DNA from 3 places in the Neisseria animaloris genome. Region 1 is predicted to be linked to each of the others. Evidence: predicted binding sites of a transcription regulator. Region 1 holds the regulator's gene; each other region holds the start of a gene.
The links. The regulator FNR, encoded in region 1, switches genes on or off when oxygen is low (the NO sensors DNR and NnrR bind a similar motif). The targets are predictions, from matches to a motif close to TTGATNNNNATCAA.

Region 1 (6,268 bases):
ACATATAAAAATATGTCGGCTTTTCAACAAGAAAAAATAATATATCAAAAGACCAAAGTAGTTTGATATGGTTGTCGATTGACCTCAATTTCTAATTTTTTAAGGAGTCTTTGTTGATGATCCCCAAATGGCGTTAGCCTGTTCATTAATATTCTGTAAATCCATCCAACCTATCTGAGTGAACAAGAATATCAATAAAGATCCGAAAAACATCAAAGCAATCAGATAAACAATATAACCCAGTAATACTTTCCAAGCGGATTGTCGTCCCATCTTCATGAAACCGATGGCCTGCACCCAAAAAGTCCATACTTGCCAAAAAATACCGATTGAACCGAGAGCGGGTATATAAAACACGAGCAGCGCAGGAATAACCAGTGCTTCCGTTGCCAACACAAATCCCCAAAATGGCAGTTTGGGGGAGCCGTAATAGTGGAGCACTCCGCTCATCACGCGGCTAAGCAGCAGCCATTTAAAAATACTCAGTAATACGGAAAATACGATTGCCGCCGTGCTTTTGCCGAACAGTTGCGACATTCCGGCAGCATTAACTAGGCCGATAAGCAGCAATACGGCCGATAATACAGGCAGAGTATAGAGATATTCGGCGGGAGATCTATAGCGTAAACGTAATATGTCCCACATATCACGCAATAATTGATACAGCATGTTTTTGAAAATCATTATTAAAAGAAGCTGCATTGTAACGTAAAACAAAGTATTCCAACGAATAAGTTTCAGACGGCATATGGTATGTCGGACAAGGGCGGATTAATCTACCAATAAATCCGAAATGGCCCGAAACCGTGGCGACAATACCGTTTACGATATATTTCTGCGTTACGAGGGAATATTGGATAAGCAAACAGGCCGTCTGAAAATATTTCAGACGGCCTGTGTATACAAGGTAGTTCGTATCGGAGGACTATCAGGATTCTTCACCATGCTCCGTCTCAAATTCGAATCCCATTTGGTCCGGCAGCTCTATAACTGGTTGTTTTTTCTCCCAAGCGAGTTTTTCAAGTTTGTGCCGCCTCATTCTTATCAGGTGCATAACATGGTGCTTTTGCGTGTCGGTCATATTCAACCAATAAAGCCGCTCTTCTCGGCTGCGTAAACAACCCTTGCAAAAACCTTTGCTGTTGGCTTCGCAAACGCCGATACAGGGGCTGGGAATGGCGAAGAATTCAAGTTGTTCCATGTGCGGTTATAGGCTGATAAATGAGAGGTTTTTTTACGTGAAGGCAATATTACGTAGCCGGCTGTCACAACCGTTGCATTGTGCTTGAAAAGGTAAATGTTTTCAACGAGCAGGAGGTGTTTCGCCTACACATAATATACTGAGGCCGTCTGAAAATAGTAGTGCTTTGTTTTCAGACGGCCTGCTTGCTGAGGGCTGTTTCATTATACGGTTTTCGAATATTGCGCCGTAGTTTCTTTATGCCGCAGATGGTAGTCGAATACCATTGCAATGTTACGGATAAGGAAGCGGCCTTTTGGAGTTACCCGTAATCTTTTCGAAGTTAGGTGCAGCAGACCAAGTTCGGCCAGTTTTTGCAAATCGGCCAATTCGGTTTCGAAGTAACGAGCAAACGGAATGCCGAATACGCTTTCATACACTTGAAAATCCAATGAGAAACGGCACATCAAATCTTGAATAATATTGCGGCGCAGCAAGTCGTCACGATTCAATTGGTAGCCGCGCATTATCGGCAAATGCCCGGCATCGATGGCGGCGTAATAAGCATCGATATCGCGTTCGTTCTGAACGTAAGTTGTGCCGATTTTACCGATACTGGAAACGCCGATGGAAATCAAATCGCAGTCGGCATAGGTCGAATAGCCTTGGAAATTACGTTGCAACCATCCTTCTTTCAGAGCCAGAGCAAGCTCATCGTCCGGTTTGGCAAAATGATCCATGCCGATGAATACGTAGCCGCGTTCCGTGAGGGTTTGCACCGCATATTGCAGAATATCGAGCTTTTCTTCGCTATCCGGAACAGTTGCCGTATCAATGCGGCGTTGAGGTTTGAAAATATGCGGCAGATGGGCGTAGTGATACAGCGCAAGGCGGTCGGGATCGAGTGAGAGTACGGTTTCAATGGTCGGTTTGATACTTTCCAAAGATTGATGGGGTAGGCCGTAAATCAAATCGACACTTACGGATTTGAACCCTGCTTCCCTTGCTGCATCGATCACTTCGCGGGTTTCTTCAACAGTTTGGACACGGTTTACTGCTTTCTGTACTTTAGGATCGAAGTCTTGTATTCCGACACTCATACGGTTGAAACCCAGCTTACCCAAATGCAGCACGGTTTCCCGGCTGACCTTGCGAGGATCAATTTCAATCGAATACTCGCCGTTTGGAATCAACTGAAAATGTTGACGTATCAAGGCAAAGACACGTTCGATTTGGTTGTCGTTTAAAAACGTAGGTGTGCCGCCGCCGAAATGGATCTGGGCAAGTTGGTGGATGCTGTTCAAATGAGGAGCGAGCAGTGCCATTTCTTTGTCGAGATATTCTATATAAGCGTCAGCACGTAATTTGTCTTTTGTAATGATTTTGTTGCAACCGCAGTAGTAGCAAATAGTGTTACAAAAAGGAATATGGACGTAAAGAGAGAGCGGTTTATTGAGTGCCCCCATCCTGCGTAATTTCAAAGCATGAATATAATTGGCTTCGGTGAAGCCGTTATGAAAACGATCGGCAGTCGGATACGAAGTATAACGGGGGCCGCTGGAGGGCAGGGAAGCAATCAGTTTTCGGTCAAATTCAGGTTGTGTGTCATTTTGTATGGTAATGATTTTCATGATGTTTTGTTTGTTCTGTAATGAAATAGGCAAATTTGCCGTAAGTTTGGTAGAATAGCGATATTACGATCATCCCGCCTTGATGTTGGTCAATACTCAATACGCAGGGTCTAAGTATAAAAGTTGCTAATTATAATTAAAGGTGCTTAATCTTATGTCTGCACACACACCACAACATCAGATGAAAACGTTGTGTTCAAATTGTTCATTACGTGAATTATGCCTGCCGGTGGGTTTGATGCCGACAGAGTTTGCGCAATTAGACGCTGTTATCCGCCAAAGCCGCCGCTTGAAAAAAGGTGAGTATTTGTTCCGGGCGGGAGATCCGTTTGCATCGCTGTTTGCCATACGTACCGGTTTTTTCAAAACTACTGTGGCCAGTCAAGACGGACGTGATCAAGTAACCGGATTTTTCATGTCGGGAGAACTGATCGGCATGGACGGTATTTGTGCACATACGCACAGTTGTGATGCGGTCGCTTTGGAAGACAGCGAAGTGTGCGAGCTGCCGTTTTCACATATGGAACAATTGGGGCAGAACATTCCCAGCCTGCAAACCCACTTTTTCCGTTTAATGAGCCGTGAAATCGTGCGTGATCAGGGAGTAATGCTGTTATTGGGAAATATGCGTGCAGAAGAGAGGCTGGCGGCGTTTTTGTTGAATTTGTCCAACCGTCTCTATTCGCGCGGGTTTGCCGCCAATGATTTTATTTTGCGCATGTCGCGTGAAGAAATAGGAAGTTATTTAGGTTTGAAACTGGAAACAGTTAGCCGTACGTTGTCCAAATTCCACCATGAAGGCTTGATTTCGGTAGAACATAAACATATCAAGATTCTTGAACCGCAAGCATTGAAGAAAATGGTTTCCGGTTGTGAGCATGCCGTTTAAATGTTGCTGAAAGATGTTGAGGCCGTCTGAAAGAAATTCAGACGGCCTCAATTTTTGAAATACCGAATTAGATAGAGAAATCTTCTTCAATAGGCGCGTAAAGCATCTGATCGATCCGTTCACGTGTCAACTGAGGTGCAAACAGGCTGATGAAATCATAAATATAACCGCGGAGGTATGTATCGGAGCGTAAGGCGATGTAAGTAGAAGAAGTTCCAAATAAGTGGGCCGCATCAATCAGTTGTAAATCATGATCAGTTTGAGGGTCGTATGCCAGTTTCGCCATCAGTCCCACACCCAACCCTAATCTCACATAGGTTTTCAAGACATCGGTATCCGCAGACGAAAGCGCTATTTTAGGGAGTTTCAAATGGGCTTTTTGAAAAGCGCGAAAAATATTACTGTTGCTGTTCAAGGCAAATTCATAAGTTACTAAAGGATAGGCGGCTAAATCATTAATACTCAAAGGATGCCGGCAATCTAGTAGGGGATGGGTATGTGGGACGAGAATCGCATGAGTCCATTCGGAACAAGGCAGTTTGCGTAAGTCCGAATAGTCATCCAGAGGGATGGTAGCAATGGCAAAATCCGCGTCTCCGTTGCTGATCATTTGTGCGATGGTGTGTGTGCTGCCTTCCTTAATACTTAATTGTACTTTCGGATAGCGCTTCACAAATTCCGCTACAATTTTCGGCAAAGCATAGCGGGCTTGTGTGTGTGTAGTCGCAATAGTAAGCGAACCGCTGTCTTGACCGGTAAATTCGCTACCTATATTTTTGATATTCTGCACATCGCGTAGAATCCGTTCAGCAAGTTCCAATACTGCTTTACCAGGCTGTGAAACCGAAACTACACGTTTGCCGCTACGGATAAATATCTGTATACCTAATTCTTCTTCCAAAAGCCGGATTTGTTTTGAAATGCCCGGTTGGGAAGTAAACAGCGCTTCGGCAGCTTCCGATACATTTAGGTTTTGGCGGTATACTTCAAGGGCGTAGCGTAGTTGTTGTAATTTCATATGATAAGAACGGGAAGTGGTGTGTATTCTGTACGACAAGTCTTTTTTAAATGTAGCATAGATTGAAAAAAAAAGCCTTATTTGCAAATTTGCCCCAAGAAAACATTTGTTTTTTCAGGAACTATCTTTGTGAAGTATTAACAAAGCATTGAATGCTGTAAAAAGTTGTTGTTGCTTTTGTACAACGACCATGTAATAGGAAGTGGGTTTTGCTTGTAAATAAATGACACAGGATTGATTTTTCGGCATGATTCGTAATTAGGAAGCGGGCCGTTTATCCGTTGTGTGCGGGTAGTGTGCTATTGACAGTTTGCCCTTGGCTTCTTTATAGTGCAAACCTGAAATATCCTACTTGCCGCCGTTTTACAATAGTGGCCTGTATATTTGGTGATTTGTGGCGGTTGCGCTCTTGGTGCCCGTTGCATAACAATCTTTGATGAGGGAATAAAATGACCAAACAGCTGAAATTAAGCGCCTTGTTTGTTGCCTTAGTAGCTTCAGGCACTGCAATGGCCAGCGAACCGCATACTAAACACGGTTACACCGTTAGCAGCAAGTCACAAACAGTTGTTCGCAACAACTATGGTGAGTGCTGGAAAAATACTTATTTCGACAAAGCCACTCAGGGCCGTATTGAGTGTGGTGATGCTGTGGCGGTGGAAACTGCTCCTCAATTTGCTGAAGAAACCGTTTCTCTGTCTGCTAAGACTTTATTTGGTTTCGATAAGGATAATCTGCGTCCTGAAGGTGCCGAAACTCTGAATGCCTTGGCTCAACGTTTGAGCAACACTAATGTAGACGGTGTACGTGTTGAAGGTCATACCGACTTCATGGGTTCAGAAGAATACAACCAAGCTTTGTCTGAGCGTCGCGCAAATACTGTAGCTAACTACTTGGTTGGCCAAGGTGTTGCTTCTAACAAGATTTCTGCTGCCGGTTTGGGTGAGTCTCAAGCTCGTATGACTGCCACTTGTGAAGCTGAAGTAGCCAATTTGGGTAAAAAAGTTTCTAAAGCTAAGAAACGCGCAGCTCTGATCGCATGTATCGAACCTGATCGTCGTGTAGATGTTAAGATTCGTACTTTAGTAACCAAACAAATTGCTCCTGGTCATGTTGAAGGTGAGCGCCCTGCTGTTGATGAAGGTTGGATTCCAGGTCCGGCTTCTCAAATTCACGGTTATACCCGTCCTTAATCAACAGATTATTTGGATTTGAAAACCCCGCTTGATAGCGGGGTTTTTATTGTTTTTTCGACATTAAGATTACTTTTCGACGGTTAGAGATGAAGTCGAATGGCAATATATACAGCATCAGCATGGTTTTAGTAAGCAAGATAAGGTTTGAAATAACACACTAGATAATCCGGTGTTGTTGTGAAAATATAATAGGCTACGCAATATGGCGCGATATTCTCTTCTCTCAGGTCATTTGGATGATTTCGCTATATAATGTGTGCCTCTCTTTTTCCAAACGGCCTCTGATGACTGAATTTGATTTTATCCGCCGTTATTTACAAAAGCAGCAATCTGATTCGGAAGTGTTGCTGGGTA
Region 2 (6,268 bases), 130 kb from region 1:
TGATGCAAATCCACATTTCTTGCCTGAAGCCCAGCAATATCAGCTACTGGGATCCCTTCCATCCATTCAATAGTAAGTACATTACGACTGCAATAGTCATAATATACTTTTGGCACCAGCAACATATTGCTGTCTCTAAAATTACGCCCAAGCTGGCTAGCGTTTGCGGCCTCTTTCATTAAATCCAACTCATCATGAAGGTATTTATCGAATTCAGCAACCACTTCTCGAGGTTTCAAACGCTTGCCGTCTGAAAACAATCTCTCAACCCAGCCGGCACCAAAGCGCAACAATGCCAAATCTTGTTCGATAATTGGCGCAATGTTTGGCCGTAACACTTTTACCGCTACTGCTTCACCGCTGTGTAAGCGGGCTTTATGCACTTGTGCAACCGAGGCACTGGCCACCGGCATGGTTTCAAATTCAGCATACAGCGTTTCGATTGATTGCCCTAGCGATTCTTCAATCTGGCGACGTGAAAATTCTGCATCGAAGGGAGGAACTCGATCCTGCAACTTGGCCAGCTCTAAAGCATAAGCCTGTGAAATCAAATCCGGTCTAGTCGATAAAACCTGCCCGAACTTAACGAAAATCGGTCCTAAACTTTCTAAAGCCAAGCGTAAACGAACAGGTAAAGATTCTTCTGATGCAACTGAGGACTTGGGAATTTTTTGTAATAAAGAACGCAGCCAAAACCTATCAGTATGCCCTGCGACAAGATCACTCAAACCGTAACGGTAAACAGTTTTTAAAATAGTGGAAGAACGTTTGAGCCACTTCATGACTGATCAAACCAAATATAAACAGAAAGTTTGAATTATAAAGCATGAATATATAATTAGGGATAATATGGTATCTGGTATCTGCTCATATTTTATTCCGTATCTTTATAAATATCAGGTCGTCTAAAACCAAATATAATCAACTTACAATCCTCAGCGCAAATGATTCTCATAGATTTATAAATAGCGTTGCAACAGACATTAATGCAATACTAATTTTAATTTAGCTCGCTGTAACGGAAACTATTACTTATTTTTTATATAAAACTCATAACAAAACGAATAAAACCTCAATATGGCTACAAATAAAAACCGCTCCTTAAAATTAGGAGCGGTTTTATATTCACATCGGCAAAGAACTATTAACCTCCAACCTTTATTCTACTTTGCAGACCTGCATCATTTCCTTACTCTGCAATAATAGTATCTTCAGGTTTACACAATTCAATGTTTTTAGCATCATTCCTTTAGACTTCTAAGAACATTTTGATTGCTTTAGCACGTTTTTTTGCTAATTTGGCATTAGCAGCTACATTACCAGTAATCTGTATAACCGAGCTGATAATCAATTTTTTGCCTTATCTTACCGGAATATAAGGGTAACGGAGCAGGAAGTTATTTCTTTTGGAGTTGTTTTTCAGCTTTCGCACTAACCGCTTTAGCATCTTTATTAGACAACCCCCAAACATATGCTGTCATAATATGCAATTTATCTTTATCCAAGAAATTGTCCCAAGCAGGCATTTGGTTATGACGACCATTGGTAATAGTCTCAATAATAGATTTTTGAGTACCCCCCCATAACCATACATCATCAGTTAGATTTGGCCCCAATCCTTTAATACCTTGTCCTTTATCTCCATGACATGTAAAACAGTTTGCAGGAGGGCCACTAAATAAAGCTTTGCCACGCTCTGCACGTTCCGGATCATATTGATCTTTACCTTTGGATAAAGACATTACATAGTGAGCAACATCTTTAACACGCTCCTCACCCAATACAGGTCCCCATGCCAACATCGTGCCAATACGGCCTTTTTTGATGGTTTCCTGAATCTGAGCAGGCTCTCCACCCCATAACCAGTCGTGATCTGTCAAGTTAGGGAAACCTTTTGAGCCTTTTGCATCAGAACCATGACATTGAATACAGTAAGTATCAAACAGATTTTTACCGATACGCTGTGCCTGAGGATCTTTGGCTACTGCTTCAATAGGCATATTTGCAAACTTGGCATAAATTTTGCCATATTGCTCATCAGCTTTTGCAACCTCTTTCTCATATTGATTTTGGCTTGTCCAATTCAAATAACCTTTATAGTCACCTAAACCGGGGTACAAAAACAAATACGCTGCCCCAAAAATCATTGTCAGGATAAAAAGAAAAAACCACCAGCGAGGCAAAGGATTATTGTATTCCTCAATACCGTCCCACGAATGCCCCATTGTTTTGACTTCTTCACCTTTAGGCGGAGCTTTGGTTTTATTTTGCGATAATAACAACCAAGCCAAACCGACAAAACTGAGCACTACGATAATGGCAATGTATATGTTCCAGAAATTACTGGTAAATTGGGAAGTTGTGTTCATTATTTTACTCCGTTATCACGGTATTACTGGTCAGCGCCCGCTCTTATCATCAGGGGTATCGTTATCCTCCATAATGCTGTTTGCTGCATCACTGTAGTTTTGCTTATTGCGCTTGTTTAGTACGATATACAAAACCAATAAAAAGCTTACAAACACCCATATGGTAAATAGCGAGCGCACCCAGTTAATATCCATGATGTTACCTTACGTTTTTCAATGCCAAGCCCAAACCTTGCAAATACGCAATTACTGCATCCAGCTCTGATTTATTAGCCAACTCTTGTGGGGCTTTTTCAATTTCTTCATCACTGTAAGGTGTACCGACCGCACGTAAGGCTTTCATATTGCTAACAGTAGCTTCAATATCCACTTTGTTACGTGCCAACCACGGGAATGCAGGCATATTGGATTCAGGAACGACATCACGCGGATTCAACAAATGGATACGGTGCCATTCATCTGAGTAGCGACCACCGACTCGCGCCAAATCCGGACCTGTACGTTTAGACCCCCATTGGAATGGACGATCGTATACTGACTCACCACCAACAGAATAGTGACCGTAACGTTCGGTTTCCGCACGGAAAGGACGAATCATTTGTGAGTGACAGTTATAACAACCTTCACGTACATAAATATCGCGGCCCGCTACTTGCAGCGCATTGTAAGGCTTTATACCCTTAATCGGTTCCGTTACCGACTTGGTAAAAAACAGCGGCACAACTTCAATCAGAAGGCCGACGCTGATTACCAAGAAGGTAAACAAAATTAATGCACCGACTTTTTCTTCAGCTAATTGTTGTAATTTCATTTTGGTAGCCTGTCTTTCTTGTGTTTTTAATGATGTTGCGCTTGAGAAACAGCAGGAATTTCAGCATCCACAGGTTTACCGCCAACAGCAGTACGATAAACGTTGTAAGCCATCAGGAACATGCCGCTCAAATACAACAGACCGCCGGCAAAACGAATAACATAGAAAGGAATACTGCGTTTTACAGATTCTACAAAAGAGTAGGTCAAAGTACCGTCATCATTCAAAGCACCCCACATCAAACCTTGCATCACACCGGAAATCCACATAGAAGCGATGTAAAGTACAACACCAATCGTGGCAATCCAAAAATGTGCTTCAATCAGTTTGATGCTATACATTTCTTTACGGCCAAATAAACGCGGGATTAAATAATAGATAGAGCCGATAGTGATGAAACCCACCCAACCAAGAGCACCGGAATGAACGTGTCCGACGGTCCAGTCGGTATAGTGGCTCAAAGCATTGACCGTTTTAATAGACATCATCGGGCCTTCAAACGTAGACATACCGTAAAAAGACAAAGACACTACCAAAAACTTCAAAATCGGATCTGTGCGCAGCTTATGCCAAGCACCCGACAAAGTCATGATACCGTTAATCATACCGCCCCAAGACGGCGCAAACAGAATCAAAGACAGCACCATACCGAGTGACTGTGTCCAGTCAGGCAATGCTGTGTAATGCAGATGGTGCGGCCCCGCCCACATATAGGTAAAAATCAACGCCCAGAAGTGAACTACTGATAAGCGGTAAGAATAAACAGGACGACCTGCCTGCTTCGGCACAAAATAATACATCATGCCCAAAAAGGCTGCGGTTAAGAAGAAACCTACGGCATTATGCCCGTACCACCATTGAACCATTGCATCAATCGCACCTGAATACACAGGGTAAGATTTCATCATGCCAGAAGGAATACTGATATTGTTTACGATATGCAACAAAGCAACTGCTAAAATAAATGCTCCGTAAAACCAGTTAGCCACATAAATATGCTTGATTTTACGTGTGGCGATCGTGCCGAAAAATACTACTGCATAAGCAACCCACACCAATGCAATCAGAATATCAATCGGCCATTCCAATTCTGCATATTCTTTACCTTGGGTATAACCCAAAGGCAAAGTGATGGCGGCCAGAACAATAACAAGCTGCCAGCCCCAAAACGTGAATGCCGGTAAAAATTTACCGCCAAACAAACGTACATTACATGTGCGCTGCACTACATAATAAGAAGTAGCAAACAAACCGCAACCTCCGAATGCGAAAATAACGGCATTCGTATGTAGCGGACGCAAGCGGCCGAAGTGAAACCACGGCCCAATATTCGACAAATCCAAAGCAGGCGCAAACAGTTGGGCTGCGATAATCACACCGACCAACATGCCTACAATGCCCCAAACTACAGTCATGATGGCAAACTGGCGCACCACTTTGTAGTTATAAGTTTGCGTTTCCATGAGGATCTCCATTAAACATGGCAATTAACACCATCGGTTTGCTTCGGCCTGCTCAAACACAACCAAAGATATACCCGATTTTTCTTAATTTAACACCGTCGGCAGTTAAGATTTACTTACGCCGAACAGAAGCTTAATCGGCGCATTTTAAATCAAAACCTTTACTGCACCAAGCCAAATCATCAGAAATCGGCATTTTTTGCGGTTTTTACAAGGTTGCTTTCGGTCATATTTTGTTAGATTATAGGTTAGTTACATTATGTTTCTTGACTGAAATCAAATCCTTTCAACCCAACACACAAAACTTAACAAAAAAAGAATAGTTATGCTTTGCTATCAAATAAAACCTAATACTCTGAAACATACATGGAAAATATGTTTAAGCCTCTCCCTGAGCAATAACAATCCTTTACATATAAGCTTGCCAAACTGGGTTCCCGGCAGCTATCTAATCCGTGATTTTTCCCGCAATATTATTGAGATAAAGGCAATGTGTAACGGCCAACCGGCTGAAATCACCCAAACTGCAAAAAATGTTTGGCAAACAGAAGCAAAAAGTGGAGAGTGGCAAATTTACTACACAGTTTATGCCTATGATTTATCCGTCAGAAGCTCTTTCTTAACGGTTGACCGTGGTTTTTTTGACGGGGCCTGTCTGTTCCTCAAAATAGCTGGTCTCGAGCAACAGCTACATCAAATTACATTTGATGGCTTACCTGAAACGTGGCAAATAGCCACTACGCTACCCTCTTCCGAAAGCCATACTTTTCAGACGGCCTCTTACTATGAATTGATTGACCACCCTTTTGAATTGGGTCATTTTGAAACACTGGATTTTGAAGCCGGTGGTATCGCACACCGTATAGCAATCAGCGGCCACTATCCGGATTTTGACCGCAACCGCTTAATCGACGACATTCAGAAAATCTGCCGAACCGCTTTGAACATGTTCCCTTCTCCTGCCCCTTTTCAGCAGTATCTGTTTTTATTGCATGTCGGCGATAAGATTTATGGTGGTTTGGAACATATCAGCAGTACTGCTTTGCTTGCCGATCGCAACAGCCTCCCTCCTCTAGGCATGAAAGAAGCAAATGATGACTACACCCAATTGCTCGGTTTATTCAGCCACGAATATTTCCACGCATGGAATGTCAAATCCATCAAACCTGCAGCATTTGTACCGTACCATTTAAACAGTGAAAGTTACACGGAACAATTATGGGCGTTTGAAGGGATTACTTCTTATTACGATGATTTGATATTGGTAAAAAGCGGCGTGATCTCGCCCGAAGCATATTTGAAACTACTTGCCCGAAATATCACTCGGGTGCAGCAAGGATCAGGCCGTCTGAAACAAACACTTGCGGAATCCAGCTTTACTGCATGGAACAAATATTACAAACAAGACGAAAACAGCCCTAATGCCATTGTCAGCTATTATCAGAAAGGTGCTCTGGCCGCTTTATGCCTAGACTTACTTATCAGACAAAATAGCAACGGCGAACAAAGCCTTGATAATGTTATGCAGCAGCTTTACCTCGACTGGCAAGAAACCCGGCAAGGCATCCCTGAAAAACAATGGCAAGTACGATGCCAACAGATCACCGGTTTGGATTTAGAAGAAT
Region 3 (6,268 bases), 900 kb from region 1:
TTGCCAATCATGGCCGTATTTCAACATCCATGTATTCTCGGCATTTTCTCCTGCTTGCCAGTACCGCCCAGCACCGCCGCTAAGTTTCTGATCAAGAATAGTGGCATGTGCAAAAGGCACGGTATAAGAAAGATCGAGACCACCATTGATGCTCTTGTTGCTTTTTGGATTGTAGTAGTTCGTACCGGCAATCTCTTTATTACGGCCGTAATCTGCCGAAAGCGAGCTGCCCACCTTCCAACGGTTATGTTGAAATAAAGTATGTGTCAACCACGTACGGGTTGCCTGGCGGGTATTACCATCGTCAAATTTCATTACCCCCAAACTCAAACCGGCCCGGGTAACATTAGAAGGTGTCAATTCGGCATTTACCGTATATTCATTTGCATAAACATTTTGGTTCAATGCCTTAATTGGCGTGTTGGCACTATTAAGTGCTGCACGCGCAGTGAGACTAAGATAATCGTTCACACGATAGTCAGCACCAGCATTCAAATAAGCTTTGTTATTCAAGTGCGTACCACGCCCTGCTTCTGCATTCAAAGTAATAGGATAAAGACTGACTTCCGCACCTGCACCCACGCGCCCTGCGCGCAATGTGTTGCCGTTATTAGGGTCGGTATCAAACCTTTGAACAATATAAGCCCTATGGCCTCCCTGACTTCTCGGGCTGTACAGTTTTATTTCTTGATGCCATTCAGCCTTGCCTTTCGGAGAAGTTGCCTTTAAAACATTTCCGGAAATATTTAGCTGTGCAGCACGCCCTTCATCGTAAAGTTTCCAAAAACCTTGGTAGTTCAAATCATTACGATCAATTTCTGCAACTAAATCTTGTATTGACGACCAATCGCCACTATTCAAGAGAACAGCTCCGGCTTTATTGTTGGCCCATTTTTGACTTTCTTCCGATAGAAACTCTCTTGACTTATCGAACCAACGTATAGCTTCATCTTCATGACCGTTCCATTGTGCCAGCTCGCCACGTAAAATCATGGCCCACGGATCACCCGGATGTTCTGCAAGCCATTCGTCCATCAACTTAACGGCACCTTTCATGTTGCCGCTCCAAGCTTCAAGCCGTACCCTCCAAAAATAATGTTTGTCGTAATACGGATTTCGAACGTAAACCGTGTGCGTAAAATCTCGGGCGTATTTATCGGGGTTTAACCCTTGCAGATGTTTTTTCGCTTCGGAAAAATGCAATAAATCCGAATCAGCTTGAATTAAGCCTTCAATAATCTCAGGGTCTACTTTGCTCTGTTTCGCTTTTTGCTTCGCTGCCCTGTTGGCTAAAATATGTTTCGCTTCCCTAGGGCTGCCATACATCAGCAAGGCAAAAGCGTATTGTTCTTTCACATATTCAGGCTGCTCACCGTTTTTAACCAATGCATAGTAATCTTTAAGTGCTTGCTTCTCTTTACCTACGGCAATCGCCGCCGCCATGCGGTCGCGCAAGGCTTGAGTGTGCAATGCACTGCCTGCCGGAGCTTTATTAACGATTTCACTCAAGCGCTGATAAGCAGTATGCAATTGATCGGATGAAGTGGTAGGGCGGGCACCGCGTAGTAATACAACCGCTTTGGCTTCTTGCAACCATAAACGGTCTTGTTCGTTAAAAAGCCGCGGGTACCGCTCCAGTAAACGCTCCTGCTGCGGAAAAGCCTGTAACCGGGCAGCTAAACGGTAAAGTTGGATCACGGTTTCATGATCGTTAGGATTGGCTTCAAGCTGCTTTTGTAAATCCGCCATACGTTCCGTGATGGATTGCGTACGTAATTTCAGATATTTTTCAGCATCTTGAATGTCTTTATCATTTCCAAAACGGCGGCGGTATTCGTTAATCTGTTTTCGCGCACCGGAATAATCTGCGGCATCCACAGCAGCCAATGCACTCCCGAGATGTCCGATTTTTTTGCCGGGTGCTTTGTTTTGCAACTGCTTATATAGGCTTACCGACAACGGGAACTGTTTACTGTCGCGGGCTGCTTTGGCTAAATTTTCCAATTCGTCGTTAGAAAAATCTTCCAAGCCACATGCGGTACATACTGCCAAAGCCTCTGAAAATTTCTGCTGGCGCACCAATAATGCAATCAAATCCGCCCGTACCTTGGGATCTCGGTTTTCAGCATACAATGTTTTCAGTGCATTTACTGCCTCTGCCAGTTGTGCATCGCCGCTACGCGCGTGAACTACCCAACGTTCTCTCTCTGCATGAATATCTTTGGCTACGGCAGTTAAAGGAATTGCTGCAAAGGCTACAGCAATGTAAAGTGGTATTTTTTTCATGATGCTCACTATCAATAATCGTGATCAAACAGAAAATATCTTAAGAAAAAATGAAGATATTTAAGCGAAACAAATAGGACCTTTTGAAATGTGTCGAAAAAAGCCGGAAATTAGGCTTAAATTTATTTCTAATCAGAGTTGCTAACAGCTTATATTAGCCAGATGAAAATTGCTGACGTTACACTCTAACGGTCTACAACCTAAACTAACGGAATTTGACTATGCCATTGAAATAATTTCATTAGAAGTAATAACTCTAGATAATAAATTAGATGACTGATTATTTCATCTTGTAACTTATTAAAAAAACAGCTATTTATATTTAAAAAAGCTTATAGGCCCAATTTTCCCTGTATGGTACAAGAAAAGATCGATATATGAAAAAAATAACTAATTCAATCTAAAATATTGATTATGCATATAATTAATTCGAGCGTTGCGCCCGCGCATCAAGGGCTGAAAACCTATCATTCAAATGAACCAAGGAAAAAAAATGAAACATCTTAGTCCTCAAAATACCATCTGTATTGTAGTAGACATTCAGGAGCGCCTTACCCCGTCTCTGTATGCCGCTGAAGCCATGATAGAGCGTAGCCGCGTGCTGTTGCAGGGCTTGCAGGCGCTCGGCGTGCCGCTTGTTGTTACCGAACAATATCCTAAAGGGTTGGGACCTACTGTTCAGGCCGTACAACTGCTGTTAAAAGATGTACCCGTTTTCGAGAAAACGCGGTTTTCCGCTTATATCGATGAAGTGCGGGAAGCAATCCGCAGACATCAGGCGGAAAATGTGATTTTGGTGGGCGCGGAAACACATATATGTATGCTGCAAACCGTGTTGGACTTGCGTTCAGACGGCCTCAACGTCTATGTGCCGTTCGAATGTACCACTTCACGCAATCCGACCAATAAGGAAAATGCTTTGCTCCTGATGCGTGAAGCAGGTGCGGTGGTGTCGAATGTGGAAAGCGTGCTGTTCCAAATGCTGGGAGATGCCAAACATGAAGCGTTTAAAACGATTTCCAAGCTGATTCAATAGGCTGCTTAAATGAGGCAATAGACAAGGCCGTCTGAAAAAGCGTTTTCAGACGGCCTGCCGTTTCTCTAGTCTCTCTTTTATAAAACTTGGCTTAATCTTCCTTGCGGCGCACCAGCAATACCGGCACATTGGACTTGCGGATAACGCCTTCGGCAACCGAACCTAACAGAAGGTGCATCAAACCGGAAAAACCGTGTGTTCCCATTACAATCAGGTCGCATTTTTCCTCTGTCGCCTGCTCTACCAGCAAATCGGCAATTCTGTCGCCTGCGCTTTCCAGAATCAGCGTTTCGTGTTTTACGCCCACTTTCTTTAATTCTTCGGATGCACGTTTCAGTACTTTCACACCGGTGTTTTCAACTGCTTTACGCAAAGCTGCGGCATCGGTAAAACCGGGAGCACCCCAATCAAATTGCCCCAAGTCCACAACATGTACCACCACCACAGTAGCATCCATCGCCTGAGCCAGACTACACGCTTCTTTCAGTGCCTGCAGCGAAGTTTGGCTGTCGTCAACAGGAACCATAATGCGCTGATATTGATACATAAAGTACCTCCTTTGTTGTGTGGTAAACAGTTTTCCGCTTTTCAAACGGCCTGCATGGGCCGCCGCACTTGGGAAGGAAATAGTCAAGGGTCTGTATTATATGACCACCGCCGTCGGTATAAGTTGCGGCAGTATAGGATTAAATTGTTTTAAATCAAAGTTTGAAGCCGTCTGAAATCATGATTTTTCAGACGGCTTCCGTTTATTGCTTTATCCACCCCGAACTCAGCACCCACTCAACCGCACCGTAAGCACCTTTCGGACGGCGGTCGGGAAGGCCCAACGTATCACGGTACACCACGCGGTAGCGGTCGGAATACCAATTCGGCACAATAATATATTGGTGGCGTATCACCCGATCGAGTGCGCGGGCGGACGCGACCAGTTCGCTGCGGCTGGAAAAACTTTCAAAACGTTTGAGCAGCACTTCCACAGCAGGATCGCACACCCCCGCCCAATTGCGGGTGCCGTCAGTTTTGGCGGAGGTGCAACTGAAATAGCCGAACTGCTCGTTACCCGGGCTTTCGCTGTTGGCATACACCACCACCGTCATATCGAAATCGAAGTTGTTCACACGCTTCTGATACACGGCAAGATCGGCAAGGCGCACATTCATTTTTACGCCGATTTTGGCCAGATCACTCTGCCATTTCGCCACTACCCGTTCATAGGTTTTACTCGGACTGAGAAACTCCAGCACCAGCGGTTTGCCCTGTCCGTCCACCAACGCTCCGTTGCGGTAACGGTAGCCCGCCTGTTCGAGTAACGCACGGGCTTTAAGCAGATTGAGCCTGACACCGAGCACCGGATCGGTTTTCGGAGGCTCGGGCACATTCTGTGTGAATACGGCGGCCGGCAGTTTGGAGCGTACGGTATTTAAGACGGCCAGTTCCTCTCCCTCGGGTTTGCCCGAAGCCGCCATTTCACTGTTGGTAAAAAAGCTGTTGCTCCGGCGATAGGCTCCGTAAAACAGGCGCGTATTGGTGCTTTCAAAATCAAAACTGAGCACTATTGCCTGCCGCACGCGGATATCGTCGAACGGCTTGCGGCGCATGTTCATCACAAAACCCTGCATCCCGGCGGTACTCTTCTGCGCCCATTCGTGCTTGTGCAAACTGCGCTTTTCCAGCATGTGTTCCGGGTAGGCGCGCGCCCAATTGCGGGCGACGTTTTCCTGCATGAAATCGTAATGCCCGCCTTTAATGCCCTCGATACGCACGCTGTCGTCTTTATAGTATTTGAAACGCACCCGGTCGAAGTTATACGTACCCTTGCGTACCGGCAGATTTTGCGCCCAATACTCTTTATCGCGCTTAAACTCGCTCAACCGCCCGCCGTCTGCTTTATGGAAACGGTATGGCCCCGAACCTATGGGCAGTTTGTTTGCCGCGGCAGCCAGCCCGTGCGGATAACTTTTGTGCGAAAACACCGGCAACCTGCCCAAAATCATATGCAATTCCGCATTGCGTTTTTTAAAACGGAATACCGCCGTACGCGCATCGGGCGTTTCCACCCGCGCCACATCCGCCCAATAGAATTTATATAGTGGGACAGCGGCAGGGTCTTTGGTCAAAATATCGAACGATGCCGCCACATCTTTCGCCAGCACCGGATCGCCGTTATGAAAACGCGCTTTCGGGTTGAGTTTGAATGTTACCGACAGGCCGTCTGAAGCCAAAACAATATCCTGCGCAAGCAAACCGTATATTGAAAACGGTTCGTCCAACCCTTTTACCGTCAGTGTATCCAACGTCAAAGCCGCCACTCCCGCTTCGTGATCACCCTTGAGCGTAAACGGATTCAGCGTATCAAAACCGCCTGCTATCGGCAGTGAAAACGTGCCGCCTTTCGGCGCATTCGGGTTCACATACTCAAATGCCTTGAAATCCGCGGGATAAGCAACCGGCTGTCCCAAACCCAATCCGTGGGCGGCATAAGTCGCCGTGGAAAAAAACAGCAACCATATAGAGAATAATTTCATAACGTCATATCTGTTTATCACAACCGAACGGCGTATTGTAGCCTAAAAAAACTGCCGGACACCTTTCCAACGCAGGCTGATACCGTGCATTTACAAGCATCATTTCAGGTTGGCAAGTTTAGCGGTAAAGAAAAACGTATCTCCCGCAAAATGGCTTTGACGATAGCAGGCAATCTATTTCCTTGATGATTATTTCAACAGCTTCAATCATAAAGGCATTTAGAAAGAAGAAGGCCGTCTGAAAAAGTGTTTTCAGACGGCCTTCAGTGCATAGATTACCATACCTCTAATAATAGGTGTCTTTAGCCGCGCACCCTACTCATTAAGCCGACAGGAATCTTTGGAGCCAACCGAAAGGCCGTCTGAAAAATTTCAGACGGCCTCTTTGCATTCAACCTGTTTTACCCACCCGTTTACG

Region 2: the regulator FNR is predicted to act here: its motif matches at 4,910-4,923, upstream of ccoN (cytochrome-c oxidase, cbb3-type subunit I).
Region 3: the regulator FNR is predicted to act here: its motif matches at 4,014-4,027, upstream of EL216_RS05520 (universal stress protein).

Annotation. Positions count from the first base shown of each region.
Region 1 is NZ_LR134440.1:2,079,742-2,086,009, forward strand. It holds gene EL216_RS09775 (hypothetical protein) at 100-684, opposite strand; gene EL216_RS09780 (DUF1289 domain-containing protein) at 929-1,201, opposite strand; gene hemN (oxygen-independent coproporphyrinogen III oxidase) at 1,405-2,811, opposite strand; gene fnr (fumarate/nitrate reduction transcriptional regulator Fnr) at 2,966-3,700, shown strand; gene EL216_RS09795 (CysB family HTH-type transcriptional regulator) at 3,768-4,718, opposite strand; gene EL216_RS09800 (OmpA family protein) at 5,168-5,911, shown strand; gene thiL (thiamine-phosphate kinase) at 6,199-6,268, shown strand, end outside.
Region 2 is NZ_LR134440.1:1,946,349-1,952,616, reverse strand. It holds gene ubiB (ubiquinone biosynthesis regulatory protein kinase UbiB) at 1-782, opposite strand, end outside; partial or broken gene ccoP (cytochrome-c oxidase, cbb3-type subunit III) at 1,419-2,369, opposite strand; gene EL216_RS09155 (cbb3-type cytochrome oxidase subunit 3) at 2,400-2,564, opposite strand; gene ccoO (cytochrome-c oxidase, cbb3-type subunit II) at 2,569-3,180, opposite strand; gene ccoN (cytochrome-c oxidase, cbb3-type subunit I) at 3,207-4,643, opposite strand; gene EL216_RS09140 (M61 family metallopeptidase) at 4,969-6,268, shown strand, end outside.
Region 3 is NZ_LR134440.1:1,179,391-1,185,658, forward strand. It holds gene pgaA (poly-beta-1,6 N-acetyl-D-glucosamine export porin PgaA) at 1-2,286, opposite strand, end outside; gene EL216_RS05515 (isochorismatase family protein) at 2,780-3,322, shown strand; gene EL216_RS05520 (universal stress protein) at 3,414-3,869, opposite strand; gene EL216_RS05525 (extracellular solute-binding protein) at 4,072-5,850, opposite strand; gene pepN (aminopeptidase N) at 6,264-6,268, opposite strand, start outside.